Regions from separate parts of the Sporosarcina sp. FSL W7-1283 genome, predicted to be linked through region 1. Evidence: predicted binding sites of a transcription regulator. Region 1 holds the regulator's gene; the other holds the start of a gene.
What was found. The regulator Rex, encoded in region 1, represses fermentation and respiration genes when NADH is low (regulators of the CRP and FNR family bind a similar motif). The targets are predictions, from matches to a motif close to TTGTGAAATATTTCACAA.

Region 1 (7,465 bases):
TGTGAGAGTAGGACGTTGCTAGGCTTTTTATTTTTTTGAATTTTTTCATGGTCCCGTGGTGTAGCGGTTAACATGCCTGCCTGTCACGCAGGAGATCGCGGGTTCGATTCCCGTCGGGACCGCCATATTTTAACATTCCAAACGATTTCACCTTACCGGTGAAATCGTTTTTTCTTGTAGATGAACTTCGGCTGTCTAAGCTTTTGTTTTACTTTGTTTTTCTGTACACTAGTATTATGATGAAATTAGAAGGGTGCGTTGGCTGTGTGGAGAAAAGAAATAAAGTCAGTTGAAGAGATGGAAAAGTTGGCTGCTGAGATCGGCAGTTACTTGAAGCCGCCTGATGTACTGACACTTGAAGGCGATTTAGGTGCTGGCAAAACAACATTTGCGAAAGCACTTGCGAAGTCTATAGGTATCACCCGGACGGTCAGCAGTCCTACTTTTACGATTATTAAACAGTACGAAGGGAATTATCCCCTTAATCATTTAGACGTGTATCGTTTGGCTACTAGCGATGAAGACTTAGGGTGGGACGAGTTGTTTTATGGAGACGCGATTTCCATCATTGAGTGGGCGCAATTTATTGCAGATGAATTGCCTGAACAGCGCTTGGAGGTTGTTATTCATCATACAGGACCGGAAACACGCACAGTTGAACTAACGGCAAAAGGTGAACGATTTACACGTATTTGTGAGGAGATTTTTATATGATATGGTTAGGTATTGATACAGCGAACTCTCCATTGTCAGTAGCAATCGTCAAAGATGGCGAGTTACTGATTGAAGAGTCGAGTATGATGAAGGTCAATCACTCTTTGCGGGCAATGCCGGCTGTTGAAGAGGTCTGCCGAAAAACATCAATATCCCCTTCGGAAATTGATGCGATTGCAGTTTCTGAAGGACCGGGTTCTTATACAGGTGTGCGGATCGGTGTAACGATTGCAAAAACACTTGCTTGGACATTGGGCAAGCCGCTTTATGGAGTTTCCAGTTTGAAGTCTTTGGCTATGAATGGTCAGCTTTACAACGGGCTCCTATGCCCACTATTTGATGCTAGACGGTCTAATGTCTATTCGGCGATTTATCGTATGGCTGGAGAAGAGCTAGTGAGTGTGATGGAAGATCAGCACTGTGCACTGGCAGAGCTTTTAGAACAACTGAAAGAGATGAAAGAACCCGTTTTATTTATTGGTGAAGATGTGAAGTTGCATGAGCAAAGTATTCGTGAGCAGTTGGGAGATCAAGCGAAATTCACTTCATTTGCTGTGAATGTACCACGCGCTTCCTCTGTTATTTCATTAGCTATGCGGGCTGAACAAGCCGACTCTGTACATTCTTTTACTCCGCAGTATAGACGCATCACAGAAGCGGAAGCCAACTTGGTGAAGAAGGAGCCTACCAATGAGTGAGGATGTAGTATTTCGGAAAATGACGTTAGCAGATATTACTTCGGTGGCGAGTATCGAACGTGAAGCATTTGCTACGCCCTGGACAGAAGAGATCTTTGAGCATGAGCTGGCAGGCAATGAGTACTCTCATTATATTGTAGCGGAACTGGATGGCGAGATTATTGGTCACTGTGGTATGTGGATTGTTTTGGATGAATGTCATATTACGAATGTAGCAGTTCGCTCATCATTGCGCGGAAAAGGAATTGGAGAAGATCTCATGCGAAAGGCAATGGAGTTGTGCAGACTAAATGAAGTACGAACAATGACGTTGGAAGTGCGTGTCAGCAATGAACCAGCGCGGTCTCTTTATCGTAAATTGGGTTTTCAAGAAGGCGGGATCAGGAAAAACTATTATACGGACGACCATGAAGATGGGCTCGTCATGTGGGTGGAATTCGAATGAAGAAAGATCATTATATTTTAGGTATTGAAACAAGTTGTGATGAAACGGCAGCTTCGGTCGTGAAAAATGGTACCGAAATTGTATCATCTATAGTATCTTCGCAAATTCAACAGCAGAAACAATTCGGCGGAGTAGTGCCTGAAATCGCTTCTCGCTTACACGTGGAGCAAATCACACTCGTTATTGAAGAAGCGCTACGGGAAGCTGAAATTGTTCCAAAAGATTTGGAAGCTGTTGCTGTGACGGAGGGTCCTGGACTGGTAGGAGCCTTATTGATTGGGGTAAATGCAGCGAAGGCTTTTGCGTTTGCTAACCAATTGCCGCTGATCGGCGTACATCATATTGCAGGTCATGTGTATGCCAACCAACTGATGCATCCAATGGAGTTTCCGCTGCTAGCATTGATTGTTTCTGGCGGCCATACGGAACTCGTCGTCATGAAGTCCCACGGGTCCTTCGAGTTGATTGGAGAAACACGTGATGATGCAGCAGGAGAGGCTTACGACAAGGTGGCCCGTGTGCTTGGATTGCCTTATCCAGGTGGTCCGCAAGTAGATAGGCTTGCATTGGAAAGTGAGCAAAGCATTGATTTTCCGCGCGCTTGGCTAGAGGCGGATTCGTATGATTTCAGTTTCAGTGGTTTGAAATCAGCGGTCATTAATTATAAGCATAATATCGAGCAAAAAGGCGAACAGATCGATCCTCAGCATGTAGCTGCAGGTTTTCAACAGAGCGTTGTGGATGTGCTGACGGTAAAGACTGTGAAAGCAGCCAAACAATTTGATGTAAAACAAGTAATCGCTGCAGGAGGCGTAGCTGCCAATCAAGGCTTGCGCAAGTCTTTAACAGAGGCACTGCAAAAAGAAGGAATTCCTTTCTATGTTCCACCTATCGCGTTATGCACAGATAACGCGGCCATGATAGCGGCAGCTGGGTATGAGATGTGGAAAAGTGGCGTCCGCAGCGACTCAACGATGAATGGTCGTCCTGGTATGCCATTGAAATCATGGAATTATTAATAATGAACACATATTTTGCTAATATTCAGCAAAATATGTGTTTTTTCATTATGCGCAAGAAGAATTGTCAATAGGGAACGTTCGTACTTATACACAATTTGTGGATTAAATGTGAGTAAGTTTAGAAAGTTGTGCACGATGCGGGTGTGTCACTTGGATAACTTTGTGGATGTTTCGCATAAACTCTGTGGATAATGTTCATAACTATGTTCATATGTATTCAAAATGGGATTTCTACTGTGGAAAAGATTGTGGAGAAAAAAGGTGGATAAATCAAGAGAGCTCTTTGTGTATCAGTCATGTTGACGAATTACGTTTGCAATTGTAATGTGTAAGTCGTAATTTGTCAGACTATAAGTTATCATAATTTGTTACGGTGCAAACAATACTTAGTGTTGCCTCTTTGCTTCACTTACCCGGAATATAAGAAAAGACTGTCACTGAAAGAGTATCTCACTTTCAGGACAGCCGACTTTTCTTATAAACTTTCTAATTCATCTTGCAGCATTAACCATTCTTCAGCTTGTTCATCGTGTGTTGCTTGCAACTCGTCGATACGTCGTTGAATCTCCATCAACTGGACGTGGTCGTTCGCGATATCAGGATTCAATAACTGGGCTTGTAGTTCGGCGATTTCATCATCAAATGTTTCCATCTTCTTTTCGATTTCAGCAATCGCTCTAGTTAGCCGACGTTCTTGACGCTGAAACTCTTTTCCGGCATTTTCTTTCTTTGCAGCAGGTTCCTTTTCACGTTGCTCAACCTGTGTCACTGCAGCGATTTCTTCCATTTCTGTTTTCTTCTCGACATAGTAATCATAGTCGCCCAAGTATTCAACTGCGCCATGTTCGCTCAGTTCTATAACTTTCGTTGCGAGTCGATTGATGAAGTAGCGGTCATGGGAAACGAAAAGAATCGTTCCTGGAAAGTCATCCAGCGCGTTTTCAAGAATTTCTTTGCTGTCGAGATCCAAATGGTTTGTCGGCTCGTCCAAAATAAGTGTGTTGGACTTTTCCAGCATGAGCTGGGCCAATGAAAGCCTGGCTTTTTCTCCGCCTGATAACGACGTCACGTGCTTTTCGATGTCGTCGCCAGTAAACAGGAAGCGACCAAGCAAGGAGCGGATATCCTTTTCGTTCATCATGGGCCAGTCATCCCAGATTTCCTGCAGAACCGTACCAGACCCAATCAATGTTGCCTGGTTTTGGTCATAGTATCCGAACTGGACGTTGGTACCATAGCGAATATCGCCGTCAAGCAGCTCATTACGCTTGACGATGGTCTTCAGTAACGTCGACTTGCCGACGCCGTTCGGCCCGACAAAAGCAACGCGGTCTCCTTTATAGACGCGTACGGAAATATGTTCTGACACGGGCTGTGATCCATAGCCAATCTTTACGTCATCGAGGGAAAGGACATCATTGCCGCTCGGCCGATCCAATGAAAATGAAAAGTTTGCGGACTTTTCATCGCCTTCAGGTGAATCCATCCACTCCCTGCGTTCCAGTTGTTTGCGGCGGCTCTTCGCCATTTTGGAAGTCGATGCGCGTGCAATGTTTTTCTGGATGAACTCTTCAAGCTTCGCGCGCTCATCTTGTTCCTGCTCGAAAAGCTTTTGGTCCCTTTCATAATTCTTCGCTTTCTCATCTAAGTAGGTACTGTAATTTCCACTGTATTTCGTCACTTTTCGACGAGATACCTCATAGACTGTTGTCACGACCTTGTCGAGAAAATAACGGTCATGCGAAACAATCAGAATCGCCCCTTCGTAAGCGGATAGATAGCGCTCCAGCCAATTTAAGGTCTCGATGTCCAAATGGTTCGTCGGTTCATCCAGTATTAATAAATCCGGCTTGCTCAGCAGCATCCTAGCCAACGCGAGCCGCGTCTTTTGGCCGCCGGATAATAGATCGACAGGCTTCTCATAGTCTTCCGGATAAAACCGCATTCCATGAAGGACAGAACGCGCATCGGCCTCAAACTGATAGCCTCCTGCTTCCTTAAATGCAATCTGCAGTTCATCATATTCAGCCATAACACGCGCATAGCGGTCTGCGTCTTCGTAGACGGAAGGCTCGGCCATTTGATGCTCGAGGGTGCGTAAACGTTCTTCTTTTTGTCGAAGCGGTGCAAATACTGTCATTACTTCATCCCAAATCGTCAATTCTGAATCAATGCCGCTATGTTGCTCCAAATAGCCGACTCGTATGTCTTTCGGGATGATAATATCGCCTTCGTCGGCTGATAATTCGCCTGCTATTATTTTTAATAATGTCGATTTTCCGGCACCATTGCGTCCAACTAGTGCAACGCGGTCTCGATGTTGAACTTCGAGACGCACATTTTCCAGCAGGTCCGTGCCTGAAAAAGACTTGGTCAGTCCATTTACTTGTAAAATAATCAAGCCTCACACCTCTATTCCCTTCTAAGTTTAATAGAATCGGTAGCACCATGCAATAATCGGCTTTACAACTGATGGGTTCTCCTGTACGATAAAAGCGGCTCACCTTCGTTTTCCTTGAGGATTTAAGCGGAGGATGTAATAGGGCAACACTGGGGGTAAGGAAAGCAGTGGGTACAAAAAGAATTCCGCAGGCAACAACGAAACGATTGCCTTTATACTATAGATTTTTACGCAATTACGCAGATGCAGGTGTACAGCGAATTTCGTCTAGTGAATTAAGCGAAGCAATGAAGATTGATGCCGCTACAATTCGCAGGGACTTCTCGCATTTTGGTGCGCTGGGACGTAAAGGATACGGCTATGATGTTGATTCATTATTGCAGTTTTTCCGCGAGACACTAGACCAAGATGAAGAAACAAATGTGGCTTTGATCGGGGTCGGGAGTCTTGGGAATGCATTTCTGAAGTACAACTTCCAAAAGATTCACAACACGAAAATTGTTGTAGCATTTGATCCGAAAGCGCCTTATGACGGCGAAGAACGGAATCATATTCCGATCTATCCGCCTGATCGACTGGAGGAGAAAATCCTTGAACTAGGGATCGAAATGGTTATTTTGACCGTACCGAAGAGAGTGGCACAGGAATTGACGGACCGCCTCGCTCAAACTGGTGTGAAAGGAATTTTGAATTTCACCCCTGAACGGCTGGCTGTACCCGATACGATCCGTATCCAAAGCATCGATCTTTCCGGCGAGTTGCAGACATTGATTTATCTCATCAAAAATGACGTAAAAGATTCACAAATGAACTGACCTGGCAATAGTAAATGCGAGGGTTTTCGTGTAGAATAGACATATTATGAGGAGGTGACCAATCATGGCTCCAGGCGTTGGTAGTTTGTTAATTATTGCGGTTATCGCATTGCTTATATTTGGTCCTAAGAAGTTACCTGAAATCGGTAAAGCATTCGGTTCTTCATTGCGTGAGTTTAAAAACGCAACGAAAGGTCTTGCGGATGACGATGAGGTAAAAAAGGTTGAAGACAAGAAAGAAGAAGTGCGCTAAGTTAGGGTGTTAGTCTGATGGCAGATAAAAACTTAACGATCGTTGAACATATAGATGAGATTCGAAAACGGCTGATGGTTATCGTCGTTTTCTTTATTGTTGGCGTGATTGCCAGTTTCTTTTTTGCAAAGCCTTTGATTCACTTTATCCAATATGATACACCGGCAGAAGAAGTAGTGTTGAATGCATTTAATGTCGTCGATCCGGTTGTCATTTATTTAAAGGTAATCATTTTCTTGGCGATCATCATTATTTCACCGGTCCTAATGTATCAATTGTGGGCGTTCATATCCCCAGGTCTTCGTGATTTAGAAAGAAAAGTCACACTGTCGTACATTCCCTTTGCTTTTCTTCTGTTTTTAGCAGGGATCAGTTTCTCGTATTTCGTGTTACTGCCATATATTATGAAATTCATGATTAATTTGTCTGATCAATTAAACATTGAACAGACAATTGGTATTAACGAATACTTCTCTTTTCTTTTTTCTATACTTTTGCCGTTCGGTTTCGTTTTCCAGCTGCCGATCGTCATTTTATTTTTATCCCGTTTAGGAATATTGCAGCCAAAAGTCTTGGTGAAGGTACGGAAATATTCCTACTTTGGCCTGTTCGTATTGGCGGCATTCATCACACCTCCTGACATCGTATCGCATTTGTTCGTCACGGTTCCTTTGTTCATCCTATATGAAATCAGTATCGTGATCTCACGTCTAGGATATAGGAAGTTTGAAAAAGCTGAACAACTGCGGAAACTGGAAGAAGTGAAAGCAGAGCAGCAACGTCAAATCGATGAAGTGATGAATCAAACCGATTCAAACAAATAAAATTCAAGTCCTCTTGCCTATGCAGGAGGATTTTTTGTTTCTGTTATAAATTGGGTTCAGTTGAAGTACGCAGTATGGTAAACTAGCAGGGACAACGAGATTGGGAGGAAATGAGATTCAGTGAATAGAAAAAAGACTCAACGTCGATTGAGTAAATGGTTACTAGGTGCAGTTTTAGTCAGTGCGAGTGTCTATACTCCTATAACAGGAGGTCAAGCGGTTGCTGCAGAGCAATCTTATAAAGCTATGGAAGCGGGAATCAATCAGGTTATTACGAGTCATCGCATGCGCGG
Region 2 (7,465 bases), 1.1 Mb from region 1:
CTCCCTGATCTGCTGAAGTTTCTGCATCAATTTGAGACTCTTTGACTGGTTCATGATCCGCAGAACATGCACTCAATACTACTAGCAGAAAAATCAATAGGCTACCGTAAACTCGCTTTTTCATTCGCTTCATTCCTTTCAATTAATCTACTATATCATTTCCCTCTTACAACATGCGGTAAGCATAAAAAAGACATCATGCATTCGCATGATGCCCTTTCTTTCATAACATCTGATAGCCCCACATCATCGCAAATAATGTGCCGAAGATGGTGACCAGTCCTACAAATAATGCGTAGCCAATATTGGTCAACAGTGCAGTTTTGTTTTCATTCTCCCCGACATGCATGAAAAGAAACAACTGTAAGCACGCTTGAATGATAGCTGTCACTCCCAATATGGTCATACCCATGCCAAACGATAGATCAAACTTAATGACGACGAGTGCGATAAGTGAAAGGAGCAATGAAGAAACAAAACCGATCACATGCGGTACCGGAAACAGTTCTTTCAACTTACATCATCCCTTTCATATAGACAAAACTGAAAATAAAGATCCAGACAACGTCTAGGAAGTGCCAATACAAGGAGAAAATAAAGGATTTATTTGCCGTCTCCGGTGTAAAACCACGTTTTTTCACTTGCAACAAAATCGCACCGCCCCACAGCAAGCCGAATGTCACGTGAGCTCCATGGGTTCCAAGCAATGTAAAGAGCGCGGAAAGGAATGCACTCGTTTGCATTGTCGCACCTTCATGTACATACGTGAAAAACTCCATAATTTCCACGCCCAAGAATCCGAGGCCCAGAAATAACGTAATACCAAAGAAGGTCATCATCGCTTTTTTATTGCCTAATCTCATGGCGTGAATGCCAAGACCGATGGTGAAACTGCTCGACAGCAATACAATTGTTTCGATCATCACAGGCGTGAGTTCAAAAATATGACTGCCGCCCGGTCCATTCCCTATATTATTTTGCAATGTAAAATAGACAGCAAAAAGAGTCGAGAACAATACGATTTCCGCGCCAAGAAACACCCAAAATCCAAGTATTTTCAGCTTATTTTCCTCTGTACTATATTCCAATGGCAACGAGTGATCTATTTTCATTTTTTCTCACCTCTCAATGCATTTTCTGTCCGTTCAATTTCTTCGACAGTAACATAATGTCCATGATCTTGTTCAAATGTTCGATATGCCATCGTACCTAAGATAAACATTCCGGCAATAATCGCAGGAAGCCACCAGCTGAAGACCATGAAGAAACCGAAGAAGAAAAATGCCACGCCCATGATGAACGGCTGACCGTTGTTGTTCGGCATATGAATCGGTTCATAATCCCCTTCTTCAGTCAACGATTTGCCTTCTTTTTTCGCAAACCAGAAAGCATCCAATTTATCGACAACCGGTGTCTTCGCAAAGTTATACTCTGGAACAGGACTTGGTGTACTCCACTCCAATGAGCGCGCATCCCAAGGGTCTCCCGTTACTTCACGCGGCTGATAACGTGTACTCCAATAAATATTGTAGACTAGCAGGATGAAACCGATCGTCAAGCCCACAGCGCCAACCATGGAGAGCATATTTAACGGGCCGTATCCTGTGCTTTCAGAATAGGTATACATTCTACGCGTCATACCATTCAATCCCAGGATAAAGAGTGGGAAGAATGTAATGTTGAATGAAATCGCGATAAACCAGAACGCCCATTTCCCCAGTCTTTCATTCAATTTAAAACCGAACACTTTCGGGAACCAATAATGGAAGCCGGCGATGACGCCAAATACAGTACCCGGAATCAATACGTAGTGGAAGTGCGCAACCAAGAACATTGTATTGTGATATTGATAGTCGGCACTCGCCATCGCTAACATGACGCCTGTTACCCCTCCGATTGTAAAAATCGGAATGAACGCGAGTGCATAGAGCATCGGGGTCGTAAAACTTATTTTCCCTCGCCGCAAAGTAAAGAGCCAGTTAAATATTTTCACACCAGTCGGTACTGAAATGGCCATTGTTGTAATGGAGAAAACACTGTTGACCATGACACCATGCCCCATTGTATAGAAATGGTGGACCCATACTAGGAATGACAGCAAGGAAATGACGACCATACTATAGACCATTGATTTATAGCCATACAAGTTTTTCCGGGCAAACGTAGCAATGATCTCGCTGTAAATACCGAATGCCGGCAAGATAACAATGTATACTTCCGGATGACCCCATACCCAGAACAAGTTCGCCCAGAGCATGTCCATTCCGCCGTTTTGCATCGCAAAGAACTGCGTGCCGAATTGGCGGTCGAGCATCATTAACGCAAGTGCTACTGTCAATACAGGGAAAGCGAAAATAATAATGACACTTGTTATCAAAATGGACCATGTAAACATCGGCATTTTCATTAATTTCATACCAGGTGCCCGCATTTTAAGTATCGTCACGAGGAAATTGATCCCCGTCATAAGCGTCCCGATTCCTGCAATCTGCAATGCAAGGGAGTAGTAGTTATTTCCGACAGTCGGGCTGAACTCCAAACTGGCAAGCGGGAAATATGCAGACCAACCTGCATCAGGCGATCCTCCGATGACAAAGGAAATATTCAACAGCATCGCTCCGAAGAAAAAGAGCCAGAAGCTGACTGCGTTTAAACGCGGGAATGCTACGTCCCGTGCTCCAATTTGAAGCGGAACGACCACATTCATTAAACCAATAATGAAAGGCATTGCCATGAAGAGAATCATGATAATCCCGTGAGTTGTGAAAATTTCATTGTAATGCTGTCCGTCAAGCAAACCATTATTTGGTACAGCCGTTTGCGCTCTCATTAAAAGTGCATCGACTCCTCCGCGGAACAACATGAGTAAAGCGGCAATAATATACATGACACCAATCTTTTTATGGTCAACCGTGGTCAGCCATTCACGCCAAAGATATCCCCACTTTTTAAAATATGTAAGACCAGCCGGAATCGCGATGGAGACAAGCACAATACTGACCATCGCCGCGTAAATCATCGGTTCACCGGTGACAAAAAATTCATCCCATTTCATAGATGTAAACTCCTTTCGAGGTTTGGGTTGAAACTAGTTATTCTGATGTTCACCGTGTATAGTTGAATCATTTTCATGCATCGTTCCCATGTCCATGTCCGCATTTTTCTCGTGTTGATGGCCTGCATGCTCACCTTCAGGGGCCGGAATGAATCCTAAATGCGTAGACCTATAAGTTTTACGGCCCAAAATACCAGGCTCAAGCAAGTGATTGAACTCTGCTTCTGTTAACATAGGCGCTGTTTCTTTCACATCCTGCACCCATTCGTCATACTGTTTTGCAGTCAGGACTTGTGCTTCAAACTCCATATGTGCAAAGTCTTTCCCGCTAAAGTTGGAGTTTTTTCCTATATACGATCCTGGCGTATCAGCAGCCAAATGAATCGTCGTCACCATATCACTCATTGCATATTTTTGGCCTGCCAACTGAGGAATCCAAAAGCTTGTGATCGGACCGTATGAATAAAGTTTGAATTCAATCGGACGATCTTCGGGAATATTAACGTAATTCACTGTTTCAATGCCTTCTTCAGGATAACTGAAATGCCATTTCCAGTTGGATGAAGAGGCATAGACAATGAGTGGTTTTTCATTTGCATATGCTTTTGGTGTATTTTCCACGTCTACCGTAGAGCGTACAGTGACGACAGATAAAATCACTACTATGATGATCGGAATGGAGATCCACGTTATTTCCAACCATTTGCTTCCTTCTTCATGCGGCGGCTCATAATCAGCAGCCAATTTAGACGATCGATACTTCACTAACATAAAAGCAAAGAGAACATACACAACGAATAAAATTCCCGCCATCATTAGGATAGAAAAGAGAATTGTATCCGATATCGTTTGAGCCTGTGGACCTTTTGGGTCGAATATAAGCAACGGGTTATCACAACCGGATAAAATCATGAGTAGAAAACTCGAAATTAATAACCACTTTTTCTTCAATGGGGCTCCCCTCTTCCTTCTGTATTTAAAGCGCTCATATTCCATTAACTATATTTAAATATCAATAAAAGCTAATATTTATTACATTTAAAGTAAAATAGCACTTTTGTGAAATCTATATTATGCCTTTCATAAATGAAAAACAATAGATAACAATCGTTGTCACAAAAGGTTCTTATATATATTTTTATATATTTGCAACTCATTAAAATGTTAGAAGTTAATACAAATTAAAGGAAAATTGGATTGTGAAATTATTGTGAAAAACTATATATTATAAACCGTTTCACTTGACTATTTTACATAAAAAGTATTTTCCACTGCGAAAATGCAATACAAAAACCTCATGGAAAAGAGCCAATTACCTTGTGATTGGCTCTTTTCCATGAGGGGAACCCTGTACCTATTCTCAACCTATCTTGCATATAATAGAACAAACTTAACAGAAATGACGAAAAATCAACATGTTTATTATAAAGAATAGTTATGAAGTGAATGGTAGCACATATCTAAATTCTCCAAGATTGAAAGGAGGTGAATAAACATGGGAGCGAAATGGATTAAAGCGGCTGTTATTTATTTTTTAATCGGAGTAGGTTTTGGACTTTATATGCACGCGACAATCGAACTTCAGTGGGGGGCAACACACGCACATATAAATGTTGTTGGGTGGTTGACGACTGCTGCAATCGGTATTATTTATTCAGTATATCCGAAAGCCGGAAACAGTGCGTTAGGAAAAGCACAATTTTGGCTCTATAACATCGGATTGCCGATCTTATTGCTAGGTATGTTGATCATCCAGCCAGCTATCGGTGCCCCATTGATGCTCATACAAATTTGTGTTTGGGGCGGAGGTATCGCTTTAGCTTTCTCTATTCTTCTATTTATCGTAAATGTGTATAAAAATGTAGAGGCGCCGGCGAGAGTATAAACAAAGATAACTGGGCAACATAGAGTAAGTTCGTTGCCCAGTTATCTTTAAATATATCCATTAATTCGCGATTTGTCTTCTTCATGTATTTCACTCTTTAAGTCTTTAATGCTTTCTTCCCTACGGTCATTTTTTTCTTTGATTTTGGCACGTTCTTCACCTTCTGCGAAGTGCATTGCTTCCTTCGCGGCTTCCATATTGCTGATTGTTTTGTTCAATCTTTCCTTGTTATCAGCTGGATCATTCGGCTTGGGAAAGTTTTTATCCATTTTCCATCCTCCTTCCTTCGCTTTTCCTTCCAAATTAGCTTTCCCATATTTCTTAATATTATTTACACCGTTTTAGTCTAAGAATACAAAGAACTTTTTGAAACATTGTGCCATAATTGCCGAAAATAACTTCACGCTTATAAAATCTTCAAGCGAACACTTGACCACCGTTTACATGCAATACTTGCCCGGTTACGAAGCGAGAATCATCAGAGGCAAGGTAAACAAAAGTCGGTGCTACTTCAAATGGCTGCCCTTGCCGATCCATCGGGTTACCCGCCAAAACTACTTGGTCTGCTGAAAAGCTTGCAGGAATCAATGGAGTCCAAATTCTACCTGGTGCAATAGCGTTGACACGGATTCCTTTGCTGACCAAATTTCTAGCCAATGCCCGTGTCAAACCCACAATTGCCGCTTTTGTTGCTGTATAATCCATTAATTGCTCATTGCCTTCAAAAGCAACAACGGAAGCTGTATTAATAATGGAACTACCCTTTTTTAAATAGTTCATCGCGGCTCGTGTAGTATAAAAATGGGAATAAACATTTAGTTTAAACGTCTCATCAAATTGGTCATCGCTAATATCTACAATGCTCAATTGCTGGAACTGAATGCCGACATGGTTACAAAGGATATGAAGTGAACCGAATGTATTGACCGTTTTTTCGACGATCTCCACACATTGCTTTTTATGGCGCAGATCACCGGGCAACAGAAGGCAGCGCTGGCCAAGTTCTTCAATTCTGTCTTTAGTCCGTTTGGCATCCTCATGCTCATGTAGATAGGCAATGGCTACGTCGGCTCCCTCCTTTGCAAAAGCAATGGCAGTCGCAGCTCCTATACCGCTGTCACCTCCTGTAATAAGTGCTGTTTTTCCTTTCAACTTGCCACTTCCCAAATAATTTGGGTTTTCGATGATAGGCCGCGGCACCATTAATGCTTCCCTTCCCGGCTGATGGTATTGTCTTTGCTCAGGTACCGTCAGTGCCACTTCTTCATAACGGGTTATTTTCCCGTAATTCGGATAAAGAGGATAGTCTTCGCTCCCTGAATGATCATGTGTCAATTCTTTCTCCTCCTGACTTCATGCTAATCAGGCTACTTTATGTTTAAAAACAGTTTGTTATACTTCACATACTTGAAACTAGAAGAATATAGTGTATTGTAAAGTAAAATTTAGGAGGCACACTTTATGGAATCTTACTTTTCTCCTTATGTGCATTACTTGCTGCTCCCGTACTCTGAGCAGACATCTGTTTTAATCTATGGAAATCAGTTTTTGCAAGTGGAAGTTCCTCAAATCGGTCCCAGACCGCCCTTTTATTCTCATCCAGTCTATGATTCATATTTGCCAGTCATTTGAGAGATTAAAGAGCCCCCTGCCAACTGGTTGAGAAATAATAAACTATTTGTGGAATTAATTAAGCCCACCTAATAACAAGGTGAGCTAAAATACTACATATCGATAAGAAGCCAATTTACCACAATCTATCCATCGCACACTTTAAAAAATCGAATTAAACATATCTCTAATTATAGGAAAAAGGAGATTGCCTGCAGCAAATTTCATAGCCATAATGCTTGCGATAATCAGAACAAAAATCATTATACTGATAAATTGTTTTTTAGTAGACATCTGATCATTCCTCAAACGACAAGTTCATTGGTTCATTTAGAAGTTCAAATGTAATATCCAGGTTGGTAGTCGCCACCCGGTGGTCTACCTCTTCAAAACGTAATTCATCAATCCATACTTGCCCTTTACCTGACAAAAGAACTCCAAAAGAAATAGTCGATCCGTTTTCAGGGACATCCAAGACTATAGAATAATAATTCCATTCGGTATCTCCCTTAATTTGTCGATTGCTCATATTATCAAATTGCAAAACGTCACCCAGTGTATTGTCGACTCTCATCCAAAAACCACAAAATCCTTCGACGCTCGATGCCTTTAAAAATCCTGAGAACTTCATTCTTTTCCCAAGGTATTTTTCGGCTTTAAATTGTTGCATCATTGTAGCAAATTCATCTGTAGACTGCACAAGTACAGATTGTAAAAAACCTGAAGACTTCCCTTTATGCACTGTTTCTTGATCAATACCCATCTGGTAAAGATTCGGATTACTTCCGCTTAAGATCCATCCTTTTACAGCATGTTCTTCATTCACAGTTGTTTCCTCCTTTTGCTTAGTTAAATTACCCATTAGTTTCCGATAGTGGCCTGGGGGCAAATGATAATACTTTTTGAAAGCTCGT

Region 2: qoxA (cytochrome aa3 quinol oxidase subunit II) is a predicted target of Rex. The motif match lies at 4,253-4,270, and genes of this name have one in related genera.

What each region holds. Positions count from the first base shown of each region.
Region 1 is NZ_JBBOOL010000001.1:3,438,139-3,445,603, reverse strand. Features, by position in the region: rRNA gene rrf (5S ribosomal RNA) at 1-24, shown strand, start outside; tRNA gene MKY93_RS17990 (tRNA-Asp) at 50-125, shown strand; gene tsaE (tRNA (adenosine(37)-N6)-threonylcarbamoyltransferase complex ATPase subunit type 1 TsaE) at 298-714, shown strand; gene tsaB (tRNA (adenosine(37)-N6)-threonylcarbamoyltransferase complex dimerization subunit type 1 TsaB) at 711-1,412, shown strand; gene rimI (ribosomal protein S18-alanine N-acetyltransferase) at 1,405-1,857, shown strand; gene tsaD (tRNA (adenosine(37)-N6)-threonylcarbamoyltransferase complex transferase subunit TsaD) at 1,854-2,876, shown strand; gene MKY93_RS17965 (ABC-F family ATP-binding cassette domain-containing protein) at 3,355-5,280, opposite strand; gene MKY93_RS17960 (redox-sensing transcriptional repressor Rex) at 5,448-6,095, shown strand; gene MKY93_RS17955 (twin-arginine translocase TatA/TatE family subunit) at 6,160-6,348, shown strand; gene tatC (twin-arginine translocase subunit TatC) at 6,366-7,172, shown strand; gene dacB (D-alanyl-D-alanine carboxypeptidase/D-alanyl-D-alanine endopeptidase) at 7,293-7,465, shown strand, end outside.
Region 2 is NZ_JBBOOL010000001.1:2,291,237-2,298,701, forward strand. Features, by position in the region: gene MKY93_RS11255 (hypothetical protein) at 1-124, opposite strand, end outside; gene qoxD (cytochrome aa3 quinol oxidase subunit IV) at 224-514, opposite strand; gene qoxC (cytochrome aa3 quinol oxidase subunit III) at 516-1,112, opposite strand; gene qoxB (cytochrome aa3 quinol oxidase subunit I) at 1,109-3,055, opposite strand; gene qoxA (cytochrome aa3 quinol oxidase subunit II) at 3,089-4,006, opposite strand; gene MKY93_RS11280 (hypothetical protein) at 4,551-4,940, shown strand; gene MKY93_RS11285 (small, acid-soluble spore protein tlp) at 4,988-5,209, opposite strand; gene MKY93_RS11290 (SDR family oxidoreductase) at 5,358-6,275, opposite strand; gene MKY93_RS11295 (hypothetical protein) at 6,402-6,572, shown strand; gene MKY93_RS11300 (helix-turn-helix transcriptional regulator) at 6,850-7,465, opposite strand, start outside.